Regions from separate parts of the Vibrio scophthalmi genome, predicted to be linked through region 1. Evidence: riboswitches for the same ligand, from Rfam matches in the RefSeq annotation. Region 1 holds a riboswitch; the other holds the start of a gene.

Region 1 (3,144 bases):
TAAGACTAAGGTGGAGCTAAATAGCTTGAGCAACAAGCCCTTACCTTTAAAATCACGCTTTGACAGTGCATGGGCGACCGGAAGCGCAAGACCAACACTGAGCAAAGTGGAAAGAAACGATTGATAGAAACTAAATTGCGTAACGTGGCGATAATAAGGATCTTGCCAAACCTGCAATAGATTGAGCGACGGTGCGGCATAAAAGAGCGCCGCCAAAGCTGAAAAGACAAAGGCCGCGATAAACATCGCGACCCACAGTCCTAATTTAGGAAGACGATTCAAGTAAAAACCTTAACGCGTTAAAGCGCTTTGCCATTCACGAATCCATGTCTTACGTTGCGTCGCAACTTCATCAGCACTAAAACTTAGCGCTTTGCTCGGCACTGTCAGGGTAGAGAAACCTTCTGGCTGAGCTACATCTGTGACAGGATACATCCAGTTCCCCGTCGGCATAGCTGATTGGAATTGATCACTCAAAATAAACTGCATGAACTGATCCGCTAACGCAGGGTTCTTACTGCCCTTCACTTTTGCGGCAACTTCAACTTGCGTGTAGTGACCCTCACTAAAATCCGCTGCTGCGTATTTAAGATCGTTTTCGGCAATAATGTGGTAAGCCGGTGATGTGGTGTACGAAAGCACCATATCCGCTTCGCCTTCTAGGAACATCGAATAAGCTTCAGACCAACCTTTCGTCACGGTCACGGTTTTGCCTGCCAGTTTTTGCCATGCGGCCGCGACATCATCACCGTAAACTGATTTCATCCAAAGCATCAAACCTTGCCCCGGAGTCGAGGTTCGTGGATCTTGATAGATGATTTTTAGATCGTCACGCTGCTCAACCAATTCTTTCAAGCTTGTCGGTGGGTTAGCGAGCTTTTCTTTGTTGTAAACAAAGGCAAAGTAGCCATAGTCATAAGGGACAAAGGTGGTGTCTTGCCAACCGCCGGGAATTGTTACGCTGCTGGTATCAACCTGATGCTCACTCAGTAAACCGGTCTTCTTCGCTTCTGCCATTAGATTGTTGTCCAACCCTAAGACAATATCCGCTTTGCTATTGCCGTTTTCTAAACGTAAGCGGTTCAAAATCGACACACCATCATCCAGCGCGACAAAATTAACATCACAACCACCGCACTGGGCTTCAAAGGCTTTTTCCACTGTTGGGCCTGGGCCCCAATCTGCGGCAAATGAATCGTAGGTATAAACGGTTAGGGTATTGTCCGCCGCGAAAGCAGAAAAAGACGCGCAAGCAATCGCTAGCGTACTAAAGGTGGTGGTTAACGTGGTGGTTTTCACTGTTCGCTCTCTCCGAGTTGAGCGGCACAGGTTTGAGGTCGGCGTTTAATTAGCGCAGTAACTAAATGACCAGACTCAATTCCTACGCCAGCATTATCTGGTTCAGGTACACGGGTCCCAGTCATTGACCGATCTCAGCCAGCGCATCACAGCATGGCTCCCCGTTGAGTATTGATGGGATTGTAATCATTCTGCCAATGTATGGCTAGCGAGATATTATCCTCTGTGATCATAACCCCAGCGCGGAACTAACCCCTGCTCAACACCGAGATGATCCAGAATTCTCGCCACCATGAAATCAATCAAATCTTCAATGGTTTGTGGTTGGTGATAAAACCCGGGCGCAGCAGGCATAATGGTAACCCCCATTGTCGATAGCTTATGCATATTCTCTAAATGCAAGGTAGAAAAAGGCGTTTCACGTACCACCAGCACTAGCTGGCCACGCTCTTTCATCACTACATCAGCCGCACGCTCAATCAAATTATCCGACATGCCGTGAGCGATTGCCGCCACACTGCCTGCAGAACATGGGCACACCACCATCTGTTTTGGCGCAGCAGATCCTGACGCCACTGGCGAGAACCAATCGTCTTTGCCACACACCACCAATTTATCTGCATCACAATTGAGATGCGCAACTAATGCTTGCTGCGCGGCCTCTGGGCCACTTGGCAATTTCAAACCATGTTCAGTTGCCAACACCACTCGCGCGGCAGAAGATATCAATAGATAGACCTGATAATCTGCCGCCAATAAACACTCGAGTAGGCGCAACCCATAAGGTGCGCCCGATGCGCCAGTAAAGGCTAAAGTAATCGCTTTACTACTCTTGTTTGTCATGCTGTTTAACCTGCCAGTTTCTCTAGCAGCTTGCCATGAATACCTTCAAAGCCGCCGTTACTCATCACTAGAATATGGTCGCCAGGTACGGCTTTTGCCACGATCGCATCGACCAATTGATCAATATCAGCACTGGTATAAGCCGGTTGAGAACATTGTTGAGCAACCTCTTCCACCGACCATTCAATGCTCTCTGGCTGATAAAGGAAAACCTCATCGGCATGATGTAATGATGCTGCGAGAGTATCTTTATGTACGCCACGTTTCATCGTCGCAGAACGAGGTTCTAGTACCGCAATGATCTTGTCGCTGCCCACCTTGTTACGCAGACCACCCATCGTCAGTTCAATCGCCGTTGGGTGATGAGCAAAGTCATCATAAACCGTCACGCCATTCACTTGCCCTTTCAGTTCAAGGCGACGCTTTGTATTGATAAATTTCGCTAGCGATTCACACGCAAGATCGGCAGTCACACCAACATGGCGAGCAGCAGCGATCGCCATTAAGGCATTATCGACGTTATGATCACCAACCAAATCCCATTTCACTGTGCCTTTGATTTCACCATCAAGCAGCACATGGAATTGTGAACCATCTTTAACAATCTTTTCAGCACGCCAATCTCCTTGTTCGCCGGTGTATTCAGTTTCACTCCAACACCCGCGGTCTAGCACATCGGTCAGCGCTTGATCAGCTTTCGGCGCTAAAATACGCCCGTTGCTCGGCACGGTACGAACAAGATGATGGAATTGACGCTTAATCGCCTCAAGATCATCAAAGATGTCGGCATGATCAAACTCGAGGTTGTTCATCACTAATGTTCGTGGATGGTAGTGAACAAACTTTGAACGCTTATCGAAAAAAGCGCTGTCATATTCGTCCGCTTCGACAACAAAGAACATGCTTTCGCCCAAACGAGCCGAGATGCCGAAATTTCCTAACACGCCACCGACTAAAAAGCCCGGTTGGTAACCGCAATCTTCGAGGATCCAAGACAACATA
Region 2 (3,144 bases), 320 kb from region 1:
CTTCTTTATTTGGTAATCCCAAGTGCTCCTTTGGCGTTACATAGCACAACATCGCGCAGCCATACCAGCCGATCATCGCCGCACCAATGCCGGAAGTAATATGGTCATAACCAGGAGCGATATCTGTCGTTAATGGGCCTAAGGTGTAAAAAGGTGCTTCATGGCAATGCTTGAGCTGTTCATCCATGTTTTCCTTAATCATATGCATTGGTACATGACCAGGGCCTTCGATGATCACCTGCACATCGTACTCCCATGCAACCTTAGTTAACTCCCCCAATGTGCGCAGCTCAGCAAATTGAGCTTCATCGTTGGCGTCAGCAATCGAACCTGGTCGTAGACCATCACCTAAAGAAAGCGCCACGTCATACTGAGCACAGATTTCGCAAATTTCGCGGAAGTGGGTATAGAGGAAACTTTCTTGATGGTGAGCAAGGCACCATTTCGCAATGATGGAACCACCACGGGAGACAATACCAGTGACACGTTTGGCCGTCATTGGCACATAACGCAATAGCAAACCGGCGTGAATAGTAAAGTAATCAACTCCCTGCTCCGCTTGTTCGATAAGCGTATCGCGCATCACTTCCCAATTAAGATCTTCAGCGACACCGTTAACTTTTTCTAGAGCTTGATACATAGGCACAGTGCCGATCGGTACCGGGCTGTTACGCAATATCCACTCTCGAGTTTCATGAATATTTCGTCCTGTAGACAAGTCCATCACGGTATCGCCACCCCAACGAGTGGACCAAACTAGCTTTTCAACTTCTTCTTCGATTGAAGAACTCACCGATGAATTACCAATATTAGCATTGACCTTAACTAAGAAGTTGCGGCCAATAATCATCGGTTCAGATTCTGGATGGTTAATATTCGACGGGATAATTGCACGCCCTTCAGCGACTTCCTTACGTACAAACTCAGCGGTAATATCTTTGGGTAAGTTAGCCCCAAAATTCTGCCCTGGATGCTGCTGGTTAAGCATTTCATCACTATATCGAGCGCGCCCCATATTTTCGCGCAATGCGATATATTCCATCTCCGGGGTAATGATGCCTTGGCGTGCATAATGCAATTGTGTTACGCATTGTCCTGCTTTCGCACGACGTATATTAGGTAGATTGCCATAGCGCAGATCGTCTAGGGTTTCATCGTCCAAGCGCTCTTTCGCATATACCGAGCTAACATCATCCAAAAGCTGCGTATCAGCACGTTCCTCAATCCATAATTCCCTCAGTTTAGGAAGACCTTTATATAGGTCAATGTCATGATCAGGATCGGTATAAACACCAGAGGTATCATAAACGCGCATTGGTTCATTCGGCTCGAAAATCGGCGCTTCTTTTGTGCCGCCAATCAAACTATCTGCCAAGGTGATTTCTCGCATAGGAACACGGATATCAGGCCGAGAGCCCTCAACATAAGTTTTTCGAGAGTTTGGGTACGGTTGCACCGAAAGAGTATCTATAAACTGTTTAGCTTCCAGTCTTGCTTGCTTGCGACTCGACATAGCATTTTTCCTTGCTCATTTTTTATAAAACGTATGGGATAAAAATGCTTGGCGGAACGATATGACAAGAGGATCGAGTGTCACTGACAAAAAGTGTGCACTGATAATGAGATGATTTAACCTAGATATAGCGGGACATTTAGGTGCAATGATCTTCTCTTGTTCCCTACGCAGGTCTTAGCCTGATCAGGTTCTACGGATCCCGAATAAACGGTCTCAGCCAAATGGCTCTCCGACAAGTGAAGCAATTATAAGCAATTAGTGATTCGAAACCAAGCCGAACACGCTGTAATTTAACTAAATGTTAACTTTCATTAGAAGTTGGAAGCCAACCCAAGCGGCTGAAATACTTAATACCACATTAAGTAGAACGTTTAGGCCCATCTTGAGAAAAGCACCTTGCTGCATCAGTAAAACGTTATCCATAGAAAAGGTTGAGAAGGTCGTCAATGCACCAAGGAAACCTAAACCAATAATTTGGCGCCATGGCTCAATAGCAAGAACTTCACTTTCAAATGCTGCGATCAGCAGACCCATAATAAAAGACCCGACCACGTTGACCGTTAACGTACCGTAAGGAAAGCCACGTCCTAGCAGTGCGACGCAAAGCTCCGAGACTAAATAGCGGGAACAAGCACCAAATGCCCCACCGAGTGCAATAAAGCCGAGTATGGAAAGTTGGCCCATAAATCCCCCAATATATTCAATGGCTATATTCTAGCCACTTCCACGCGATATAGACACCAAGACAATAATAAATTCCAATAAATTGATGTTGCTAATGAGGTTTAATTTCAAACGTTACAGGAGTCACTTTAGTGTCAATATCAGCGCAAAAACTATAGAAGCTATCAACATCAGTATAGCTATATTAGATTTAGCGAAAAAGGGGTTATAGGCTCCTCTGTAGTGATAGCAACGCTAAGGTAAGCTCTATGTATTCGCTAGCAATAAATCCCAGCAACCGTGATACAGGCTAAAATAGAACAATAACAAGAGCTCGTGGCGAACAACCATAAATGCAGACGTAAAAAGCCCCAGCATTTCTGCTGAGGCTTAGTATATGGCTGGGGTGGAGAGATTCGAACTCCCAACACGCGCTATTTAGTATTAGGGGAATCCGCTGCTCTGCCAATTGACAATAATTAACAAAGTACAGATGTAAAAAAGCCTCTGCATTTCTTCTGAGGCTTAATATATGGTAGGGGTGGAGAGATTCGAACCCTCAACACGCGCAGTTTTGTAATTAGCGGGATCCGCGGCTCAGCCAAGTAGCGACAAACTCCAAAATCCAGATGTAAAAAAGCCCCAGCATTTCTGCTGAGGCTTAGTATATGGCAGGGGTGGAGAGATTCGAACTCCCAACACGCGGATTTGGAATCCGCTGCTCTGCCAATTGGAGCTACACCCCTAAGTTTTGATTCCAGCAAATGCTAGATTCAAAAAAACCTCGCATGTAGCGAGGTTCTCGAATAAGTGGCGGAGTGGACGGGACTCGAACCCGCGACCCCCGGCGTGACAGGCCGGTATTCTAACCAACTGAACTACCACTCCGCAGTGGCAAACTTACCGTAGTAAGCGTCCATTTTGTTTCTAGATGGTCTATCTAAAAACGAAATTAAAGCCTGGCG

Evidence for each region. Region 1 has a riboswitch for thiamine pyrophosphate ahead of thiB (thiamine ABC transporter substrate binding subunit). Riboswitches for the same ligand answer to the same signal wherever they lie in the genome.
Region 2: it holds a riboswitch for thiamine pyrophosphate, as region 1 does, so the genes downstream of both, thiC (phosphomethylpyrimidine synthase ThiC) here and thiB (thiamine ABC transporter substrate binding subunit) in region 1, are expected to answer to the same signal.

What each region holds. Positions count from the first base shown of each region.
Region 1 is NZ_CP134271.1:1,063,389-1,066,532, forward strand. It holds gene thiP (thiamine/thiamine pyrophosphate ABC transporter permease ThiP) at 1-282, opposite strand, end outside; gene thiB (thiamine ABC transporter substrate binding subunit) at 292-1,299, opposite strand; TPP riboswitch at 1,362-1,473, opposite strand; gene RJD38_RS04755 (flavin prenyltransferase UbiX) at 1,516-2,142, opposite strand; gene mpl (UDP-N-acetylmuramate:L-alanyl-gamma-D-glutamyl-meso-diaminopimelate ligase) at 2,148-3,144, opposite strand, start outside.
Region 2 is NZ_CP134271.1:1,380,399-1,383,542, forward strand. It holds gene thiC (phosphomethylpyrimidine synthase ThiC) at 1-1,513, opposite strand, end outside; TPP riboswitch at 1,660-1,758, opposite strand; gene crcB (fluoride efflux transporter CrcB) at 1,811-2,200, opposite strand; tRNA gene RJD38_RS06290 (tRNA-Trp) at 2,849-2,925, opposite strand; tRNA gene RJD38_RS06295 (tRNA-Asp) at 2,991-3,067, opposite strand; rRNA gene rrf (5S ribosomal RNA) at 3,137-3,144, opposite strand, start outside.